Regions from separate parts of the Streptomyces sp. NPDC048424 genome, predicted to be linked through region 3. Evidence: riboswitches for the same ligand, from Rfam matches in the RefSeq annotation. Region 3 holds a riboswitch; each other region holds the start of a gene.
What was found. A riboswitch is a leader RNA that binds a small molecule or an ion and turns the genes downstream of it on or off. The one in region 3 is predicted to bind thiamine pyrophosphate.

Region 1: another riboswitch for thiamine pyrophosphate. It lies ahead of AB0D29_RS29785 (thiamine ABC transporter substrate-binding protein); the one in region 3 lies ahead of thiO (glycine oxidase ThiO).
Region 2: another riboswitch for thiamine pyrophosphate. It lies ahead of thiC (phosphomethylpyrimidine synthase ThiC); the one in region 3 lies ahead of thiO (glycine oxidase ThiO).

The regions. Positions count from the first base shown of each region.
Region 1 covers NZ_JBEZKE010000027.1:38,683-41,949, reverse strand. The annotation lists gene AB0D29_RS29790 (iron ABC transporter permease) at 1-140, opposite strand, end outside; gene AB0D29_RS29785 (thiamine ABC transporter substrate-binding protein) at 236-1,318, opposite strand; TPP riboswitch at 1,404-1,513, opposite strand; gene rlmN (23S rRNA (adenine(2503)-C(2))-methyltransferase RlmN) at 1,572-2,684, opposite strand; gene AB0D29_RS29775 (phosphatidate cytidylyltransferase) at 2,778-3,267, opposite strand, start outside.
Region 2 covers NZ_JBEZKE010000015.1:27,498-30,764, forward strand. The annotation lists gene AB0D29_RS21870 (SsgA family sporulation/cell division regulator) at 1-438, shown strand, start outside; gene AB0D29_RS21875 (YibE/F family protein) at 449-1,909, opposite strand; TPP riboswitch at 1,949-2,094, shown strand; gene thiC (phosphomethylpyrimidine synthase ThiC) at 2,088-3,267, shown strand, end outside.
Region 3 covers NZ_JBEZKE010000020.1:111,176-114,442, reverse strand. The annotation lists gene AB0D29_RS26320 (thiazole synthase) at 1-516, opposite strand, end outside; gene thiS (sulfur carrier protein ThiS) at 522-740, opposite strand; gene thiO (glycine oxidase ThiO) at 737-1,906, opposite strand; TPP riboswitch at 1,904-2,015, opposite strand; gene AB0D29_RS26305 (FAD-dependent oxidoreductase) at 2,097-3,267, shown strand, end outside.

The sequences.
Region 1 (3,267 bases), on a different contig from region 3:
ACGCCGGCGATGTCGGGCCGGGTCAGGACCTCGCCGATCCGGCCGAACTGCCAGCCCTCGTCGGTCTTGAGGCCGCGTCCGACGATCGCGACGACCGGGTAGGCGAAGAACAGCCCGAAGAAGGCCAGGGGCACGGCCATCAGGGCGAGCCGGACGGCGGTCGCCCGGCCGCCCTCACGGGGGCCGGGGCCCGGCGCGGCGCCCCCCGACGCCGCGCCCGACCCCTTGGTACCGCTTACTTCACGACGAGCGAGGTCCATGCCTTGACCCACTGCTCACGGTTCTTGGCGATGGTCTCGGGAGCCACGTTCTCGGGCTTCTCGACCACCACTCCGTGCTTCGTGAACAGCTCCGGCAGGGCAGCGTCCTTCGTCACCGGGTTCACGAACATCTGGAGCGGCATGTCCTCCTGGAACTTCTTGCTGACCAGGAAGTCCAGCAGGGCCTTGCCGCCCGCCTCGTTCTTCGCGCCCTTCAGCAGGCCGGCGAACTCGACCTGGCGGAAGCAGGTGCCGGTGGCGACGCCCGTCGGGGCCTCGGCCGGCTGCGGCTCGCCGTACAGCACCTCGACCGGCGGGCTGGAGGCGTAGGAGACGACCAGCGGGCGGTCGCCCTTGGCCTTCTTGCCGCCCGCGGAGCCGGAGAACCGCTCGTTGTAGGCCTGCTCCCAGCCGTCGACGACCTCGACGCCGTTGGCCTTGAGCTTGCTCCAGTAGTCCTTCCAGCCCTCCTCGCCGTACTTGCCGACGGAGGCGAGCAGGAAGCCGAGGCCGGGCGAGGAGGTCGCGGCGTTCTCGGTGACCAGCAGGTTCTTGTACTCGGGCTTGACCAGGTCGTCCAGCGTCTGCGGCGGGGCGATCTTCTTGTCGGCGAAGTAGGCCTTGTCGTAGTTGACGCAGATGTCGCCGGAGTCGATCGGGGTGACCCGGTGCTCCTTGTCGAGCACGTACTCGGGCTTGACCGCGTCCAGGCCCTTGGCCTCGTACGGCGTGAAGATGCCGTTGTCGAGGGCGCGCGAGAGCAGGGTGTTGTCCACGCCGAAGAACACGTCGCCGCGCGGGGAGCCCTTGGTCAGGATCTCCTGGTTCAGGGCGGCGCCGGCATCGCCGGACTTCAGCACCTTGACGGTGTAGCCGCTCTGCTGCTCGAACTCCTTGAGGACCGTGTCGGTCACGTTGAAGGAGTCGTGGGAGACGAGGGTGACGGTCTTGTCGGTCGTGCCCGCGGACTTGTCGTCGGAGTCGCCGCATGCGCTGAGCGTGGTGACGCCCAGCGCGGCCGCGAGCGCGGCGCCCGCGATCTTCTTGGTGGTGCTCACTGGTGAATTCCTCCTGGGATGTCCAGGAGAAGACGCGGCCCTGCCCGGCGCTCTGTGGGAGCGGACGCCGGGCAGGGCGCAACAGCTTGAGTGGTGACCGAACTTCCTACCCCGAATGACCGGGGCGAGGTTCAGAGGGTCTGCGGATGACGGATACCGCACTCTCAGCGCTGTGGCGCTCCCCTGTCGGAATATGAAATTGGTTCGGCCACAGGGTACCCCGTGGCCGAATATGACCTCCGCTGACCGGAACCTAGCGCTCCGAGGCCGCGAGCTGGCCGCACGCGCCGTCGATCTCCTGGCCGCGGGTGTCGCGTACGGTCACGGGCACGCCGTGGCGGGCGATGGCCTCCACGAAGGCCTTCTCGTCCTCGGGCCGCGAGGCGGTCCACTTCGAGCCGGGCGTGGGGTTCAGCGGGATCAGGTTGACGTGGACGCGCTTGCCCTTGAGCAGCTTGCCCAGCAGGTCACCACGCCAGGCCTGGTCGTTGATGTCGCGGATCAGGGCGTACTCGATGGAGATCCGGCGGCCGGACTTCTCCGCGTACTCCCAGGCCGCGCCGAGCACCTCGCGGACGTTCCAGCGGGTGTTCACGGGGACCAGCGTGTCGCGCAGCTCGTCGTCGGGCGCGTGCAGCGAGACGGCGAGACGGCACTTGAAGCCCTCGTCGGCGAACCTCAGCATGGCCGGGACCAGGCCTACGGTGGACACGGTGATGCCCCGCTGCGACAGGCCCAGGCCGTCGGGCTCGGGGTCGGTGAGCCGGCGGATGGCGCCGACCACGCGGTTGTAGTTGGCGAGCGGCTCGCCCATGCCCATGAAGACGATGTTCGACAGCCGCGCCGGGCCGCCGGGGACCTCGCCGTCGCGCAGCGCGCGCATGCCGTCGACGATCTGGTGCACGATCTCGGCGGTGGAGAGGTTGCGGTCGAGACCCGCCTGGCCGGTGGCGCAGAACGGGCAGTTCATGCCGCAGCCGGCCTGCGAGGAGATGCACATGGTGACCCGGTCGGGGTAGCGCATCAGCACGGACTCGACGAGCGTGCCGTCGTGCAGCTTCCACAGGGTCTTGCGGGTGGTGTCGTCGTCGCACGAGATGTGCCGGATGACGTTCATCAGGTCCGGCAGCAGCTCCTGCTGGAGCTTCTCCCGCGAGCCGGCCGGGATGTCGGTCCACTCGGCCGGGTCGTGCGCGTAGCGCGCGAAGTAGTGCTGGGAGAGCTGCTTGGCCCGGAACGGCTTCTCGCCGATCGCGGCGACCGCCTCACGGCGCTCGGCCGGGGTCATGTCGGCGAGGTGCCGGGGCGGCTTCTTGGCCCCGCGAGGGGCGACGAAGGTGAGCTCTCCCGGAACGGGGCGGGCCATGGCAGGTACTCCTTGTAAGACGAAAGGCGCGCCGCAGAAGCAGCGCGCCTTTCTAGAGTAACCGCCCGGCGTCTCACACCGCCTTTTCGCAGGTCAGCCGGTGCCCACGAAGGCCGCCAAGAGCAGCCACACCACCGGGGCGGTCGGCAGCAGCGAATCGAGCCGGTCCATGATGCCGCCGTGGCCCGGCAGCAGGGTGCCCATGTCCTTGATGCCCAGGTCCCGCTTGATCATGGACTCGCCCAGGTCGCCCAGGGTGGCGCTGACCGCGACCGCGAGGCCGAGCAGGAGGCCCTGCCACCAGGCGCCGCCCACGATCAGGAACTCCATGCACAGCGCGCCGGCCGCCATCGCGAAGGCCACCGCGCCGAAGAGTCCCTCGCGGGTCTTTCCGGGGCTGATGCGCGGCGCGAGCTTGGTCTTCCCGAAGCGCCAGCCGACCGCGTAGGCCCCGGTGTCGCTGACCACGGTCAGGAGCAGGAAGGTGATCACGCGCTGGGGGCCGTCGTCGGCGGTGAGCAGCATCGCGACGAAGGTGGCCAGGAAGGGCACGTAGAACGCCGCGAAGGCGCCCGCCGTGACG
Region 2 (3,267 bases), on a different contig from region 3:
GTACAGGCAGAGGTCATGATGAGTTTCCTCGTTTCCGAGGAGCTCTCGTTCAGGATTCCGGTGGAACTCCGGTACGACGCCCGTGATCCCTACGCGGTCCGGCTGACCTTCCACCTTCCCGGAGACGCGCCCGTGACCTGGGCGTTCGGCCGGGAGCTCCTCCTCGACGGCATCAACAAGCCGTGCGGTGACGGCGATGTGCACATCGCCCCCACCACTCCGGAAGACCTGTCCGACGTCCACATCCGGCTGCAGGTCGGCGGCGACAGGGCCCTGTTCCGCGCCAGCGCGGCGCCGCTCGTCGCGTTCCTCGACCGCACCGACCGGCTCGTACCGCTCGGACAGGAGCGGAACCTGGGCGACTTCGAGGAGAACCTCGACGAGGCGCTCGGCAAGATCCTGGCCGAGTCGAAGCAGAACGAGCAGAACGCCGGCTGACCCACCACCCTCAGCGCTTGCGCCGCCGGCCCCGGCCGCCGCGGACCGGCGGCGAGGCCGGCGTGACGTTCGGGGATCCCGGCCGGTCGGCGGAAACCACCAGCGAGGCCAGCGCCGTCGTCACCGGGACCGAGGCCACCAGTCCGATCGAGCCCACGAGGGTCCGTACGATCTCCACCGCGACCAGCTCGCTGTTCGCCACCGAGCCCATGCTGCTGTTCGCGATGGAGAACAGCAGGAGCAGCGGCAGTGCGGCACCCGCGTAGGCCAGCACCAGGGTGTTGACCACCGACGCGATGTGGTCGCGGCCGATCCTGATCGCCGCCCGGTACAGGCCGCGCGGCCCCATCGAGGGGTCCGCCGCGTGCAGTTCCCAGACCGCCGAGGTCTGGGTGACCGTCACGTCGTCGAGTACGCCCAGCGATCCGATGATGATGCTCGCGAGCAGCAGACCGCTCAGGTCGATGTCCGGGTAGAGCCCGTGGATCAGCCCGGTGTTGTCGTCCGTGTTGCCGGTGAGGGACGCCCAGTCGATGAACACCGAGCCCAGCAGACCGATCAGCAGCAGCGAGACGAGGGTGCCGAGGACGGCGACCGAGGTGCGGGCGGTCAGGCCGTGGCACATGTAGAGCGCGATCAGCATGATGGCGCTCGCCCCGACCACCGCGACCACGAGCGGGTTCGAACCCTGCAGGATGGCCGGGAGGATGAAGAGGGTCAGCACGCCGAAGCTGACGATCAGCGCGATCAGGGCGAACAGCCCGCGCATCCGCCCGACGAGGACGACCGCGACCGCGAAGATGCCGGCCAGTACCGCCAGGGGGATCTTGCGGTTCACGTCGATCACGGAGTACTGGAGGTCGCGGGGGGCGTCCGGCGCGTACGCCACGACCACCTCCTGGCCGTCCGTCAACTGCCGTGGCGCCCCCGGCTGGACGATCTCCACGAAGGTGCGGCCCTTGTCCGGGCCGGTGCCGACCTCGACGGTGGCCTTCGCGCACTCCCCGGTCTGCGCCGCCTGGGCCTCGCGGCCCTCGGGCGTGGTGGGGTCGGCGGTCGGCGGTACCTGCGCGGCGTTCACGGACTTGCAGTCGACGTGTTCGAGGGAGACGACCTTGCCCTGCTGCGTCTGCCGGTCGAAGCCCACCCCCGTGCGCTCGTGGCCGGGGGCGCCGCCCGGCCAGAGCACCACCATGCCGATGAGGACGGCGGTGGCGAAGGGGATCAGTACGGCCGCGATGACCTTGCGCAGGTGCTTCGAGACGGGGGCCGCCGGGCCGTGCCCGTGGCTGTGACCGTGACCGTGCGAATGACCGCCGGAGGGGCCGGCGGACGGCCCGGACGAGTGCTCTGCGGAGTGCCCGGGGCCGTGGTGCTCGTGGCCGTTGTGGCCATGGGGCTGTGTGGGCTCGGTGGGGGGCTGCGGCGAGGGCGTCACCAGCAGATCATCGCAAGAGATGAGGGGGCCCACTGTTCAGCACGCCATGGATGACGCTAGCGTGGGGGCACCTTTGCACAACGCGGGAGCTCGGAGCACCGGGCTGAGAGGACGCTGATCACCGTACGCGCATCACGGATGCGTACGGGAGGAGGCTGCGTCGACCGCCGAACCTGTTACCGGGTAATGCCGGCGTAGGGAGATAGGTCTCATGACCATTCAGGACGCACGCACGCCTGCCGTCAGCCAGGACGCCGACGGCCAGACCGAGCGCCAGCCCGGCTGGCACAAGGGCTACGTCGCGGGCTCCCGCCCCGACATCCGGGTGCCGGTCCGCCAGGTCCACCTCACCAACGGCAAGGACGTGACGCTCTACGACACGTCCGGTCCGTACACCGACCCGCAGATCGAGACCGACGTCCGCCGGGGCCTCGCCCCGCTGCGGGAGAACTGGATCATCGGCCGCGGCGACACCGAGGAGTACGCGGGCCGTCCCGTGCGCCCCGAGGACGACGGCATCAAGCACACCTCGCCGCGCGGTGGCCTCAAGAACCTCGACGCGGTCTTCCCGGGCCGCCCGCGCCAGCCCCGCCGGGGCCGTGGCGGCGCCGCCGTCACGCAGCTCGCGTACGCCCGCCGGGGCGAGATCACCCCGGAGATGGAGTACGTCGCGATCCGCGAGAACGTCTCCCCCGAGGTCGTCCGCGAGGAGATCGCCGCAGGTCGCGCGGTGCTTCCCGCGAACGTGAACCACCCCGAGATCGAGCCGATGATCATCGGCAAGCGGTTCCTGGTGAAGGTCAACGCCAACATCGGCAACTCCGCGGTCACCTCCTCCATCGAGGAGGAGGTCGACAAGATGACCTGGGCGACCAAGTGGGGCGCCGACACGGTCATGGACCTCTCGACGGGCCGCAACATCCACACCACCCGCGAGTGGGTGCTGCGCAACTCCCCCGTCCCGATCGGCACGGTGCCGCTCTACCAGGCGCTGGAGAAGGTCGACGGCCGCGCCGAGGACCTGACCTGGGAGATCTACAAGGACACGGTCATCGAGCAGGCCGAGCAGGGCGTCGACTACATGACGGTCCACGCCGGCGTGCTGCTGCCCTACGTGCCGCTGACCGCCCGCCGCAAGACCGGCATCGTCTCGCGCGGCGGCTCGATCATGGCCGCGTGGTGCCTCGCGCACCACAAGGAGAACTTCCTCTACACGAACTTCGAGGAGCTCTGCGAGATCCTCGCGACGTACGACGTCACGTACTCGCTGGGCGACGGCCTGCGCCCCGGCTCCATCGCGGACGCCAACGACGCGGCCCAGTTCGCCGAGCTGAAGACGCTGGGCGAGCTCAACACGATCGCCAAGCGGCACAACGTCCAGACGATGATCG
Region 3 (3,267 bases):
CAGCTCGAAGTTGTGCGGGTTGCGGATGCCCATCCCCGAACCGATGGGGGACCCGAGCGGCATGATCGCCGCGCAGCCCACGTCCTCCAGCTTCCGGGCGAGCACCGGGTCGTCGTTCGTGTACGGGAGGACCGTGAAGCCCTCGTCCACCAGGATCTCGGCGGCGTCCAGCAGCTCGACGCCGTCCGGCAGGAGGGTCCGCTCGTCCGCGACCACCTCCAGCTTGATCCAGTCCGTGCCCAGTGCCTCCCGGGCCAGCCGGGCCGTGAGCACGGCCTCGCCCGCCGTGAAGCAGCCCGCCGTGTTGGGCAGGACCGCGATGCCGAGCCTGGTCAGGACGGAGAGGACGGAGCCCTGGACCGTGGGGTCGAGGCGCCGCATCGCGACCGTGGTGAGTTCGGTGCCGGAGGCGACCAGGGAGCGTTCCAGCACGTCCAGGCTCGGGGCCCCACCGGTGCCCATGATCAGGCGGGAGGAGAAGGTCCGGCCGCCCAGGGTGAAGAGGTCGTCAGCCATGCCGCTCAGCCCCCCTGGACCGCGGTGAGGATTTCGACCCGGTCGCCGTCGCCCACCGGCGTGGCCGGCCACTGCCCGCGCGGGACCACGGTCTCGTTGAGGGCCGCGGCGACGCCGGAGGGGGCCGCGGTCAGGGTGGCGACCACCGTGTCGAGCGTGGTGCCGGCCGCGACCTCGCGCGGCTCGCCGTTGACGGAGACGGAGACGGATACGGGGAGGCTCATGCGTACGACTCCTGACGTGCGGCGGAGAACCGGCGGGGGCTGAAGGGGCGCGCGATCTCCGGAAGTTCGCCGGTGGCCAGCAGCTCCACGAGCACCTCACCGGTGAGCGGGGTCAGCAGCACCCCGTTGCGGTAGTGCCCGGTGGCCAGGTGCAGGCCCGGCAGGTCGGTCGGGCCGAGCAGCGGGGCGTTGTCGGGCGAGCCGGGGCGCAGCCCCGCCCGGGTCTCGGTGAGGGGGAGTTCGGTGATGCCGGGGACCAGTTCGTGGGCGTCGCGCAGGAGTTCGTAGACCCCGCCCGCGGTGACCGTGGTGTCCCAGCCGAGTTCCTCGCTGGTGGCGCCGACGACGAGCTCGCCGTTCTCGCGCGGCACCAGGTAGACGTGGCTGCCGCGGACGACCGCCCGGACGGTCCGGGAGAGGAACGGCGCGTAGGCCGGGGGCACCGACAGCCGCAGGACCTGTCCCTTGACCGGCCGTACGGGAGGCACCACCTCCGCCGGTACGCCCGCCAGCCGGCCGCTGAGCGAGCCCGCCGCCAGCACCACCTGGCCGGCGCGCAGCTCCGTACCGTCGTCGAGCGCGGCCCCGGCCGCCCGGTCGGCGGTGACCAGCAGCCGTTCCACCGCCGCCCGGTGGATGATCACGCCGGCCCGCTCGCAGGCGGCCAGCAGGGCGGCCGCGAGCCGGCGCGGGTCGACCTGGTGGTCGCCGTCCACGCGCAGGCCGCCGCGTACGCCCGGGGCGAGCATGGGCTCCAGGCGGCGGCACTCGCGGCCGGTGAGCCACTCGGACTCCAGGCCGCAGCGGCGCTGCAGCGCGTGCAGTTCCCGCAGGTGGAGGCGGTCGTCGGCGTCGAGGGCGACGGCGAGGGTGCCGCAGGTGCGGAAGCCGATGTCGATGCCGCCGCTCGCGTCGGCGAGCTCGGCGGCGAAGTCGGGGTAGCGCGCGGCGGAGGCGAGACCGAGGCCCAGCAGGGCTTCCTCGCCGTAGTGCAGTTCGGTGACGGGGGCGAGCATGCCGGCCGCGACCTGGGCGGCGCCGCCGCCGGGTGCCGGGTCGGCGAGTACGGTGCGCAGCCCGCGCGCCGCGGCCCGCCAGGCGGTGACCAGGCCGATGATCCCGCCCCCGATGACGAGGACGTCGGATCCCTTCAGAGATGAGTGCATGGGCGTCCAGCCCCTCCCTTCGCCGGCATGACCCGGATCAGGTTCGTACGGTCGGAGGCCGGCCAGCCTCCCTCTCAGCCCGGTGCGCCGGACTCCCGCGATAGGTACGGTGGCCAGACTAACCCGGCCGCGGACGGCCGGTAAGGCGGCACCTATTCCTGACGGAGCGTCAGATGACTAGGGTGGCCGGGTGAGCGAGCAGACGGAACACAATCAGCGCGGCGTCGTGATCGTCGGCGCCGGAATGGCCGGGGTGCAGACCGCGGTCGCCCTGCGCGAGCAGGGCTTCGACGGCCCCCTGACCCTGCTGGGAGCCGAACCCCACCAGCCCTACGACCGACCCCCGCTGTCCAAGGCGGTCCTGCTCGGCAAGGCCGAGGACTCCGCCTTCGACGTGGACTTCGAGGGGCTCGGCATCGAGCTGCGGCTCGGCACCGAGGTCACCGGACTGCGGGCCGCCGACCACGAGCTGGACACCGAGGCCGGTCCGGTCCCGTACGAGGTCCTCGTGCTCGCGACCGGCGCCGAGCCGCTGACCCTGCCCGGCACCGAGGGCGTCCCGGGCGTCCACCTGCTGCGCACCCTGGACGACGCGGCGCGGCTGCGCCCGGTCCTGGCGGGCGCGCCCCGGGCGGTGGTCGTCGGGGCGGGCTGGATCGGCGCCGAATTCGCCACCGCGGCCCGCGAGGCCGGCTGCGCGGTGACCGTGGTCGAGGCGGCGGACCGGGTGCTGGCGGGGGCACTGCCCGCCGAGGTCGCCGAGCCGATGGCGCGCTGGTACGAGGAGGCCGGCGCCGAGCTGATCACCGGCGCGAAGGTGGCCGGGATCGAGGAGGGCCGGGTCCTGCTCGCGGACGGGCGGACCCTGCCGGCCGGCGCGGTCGTCGTGGGCATCGGAGCCCGGCCCGCCACCGCATGGCTGGCCGGGACGGGCGTGGAACGGGGCCCCGACGGCTCGGTCACCGCCGACGCCCACCTGCACACCTCGCTGCCCGGGGTGTACGCCGTCGGCGACTGCGCCTCCTTCCCGTCCGCGCGGTACGGGAAGCGGCTGCTCGTCCACCACTGGGACAACGCGCTCCAGGGGCCGCGGACGGTCGCGGCGAACATCCTGGCCGGGGCCCGGGCGGTCGGGGAGGCGGGTGAGGCGGGTGAGGTCTACGACCCGGTGCCGTACTTCTGGTCCGAGCAGTTCGGGCGCTTCGTGCAGTACGCCGGGCACCACGGCGGGGCCGACACCCTCCTCTGGCGCGGCGACCCGGCCGGGGCGACCTGGTCGGTGTGCTGGCTGCGGGCCGGCGCCCTGGTCGCCGTCCTGGCGGTGGGCCGCCCCCGCGACGTGGCCCAGGGCCGCAAGCTCA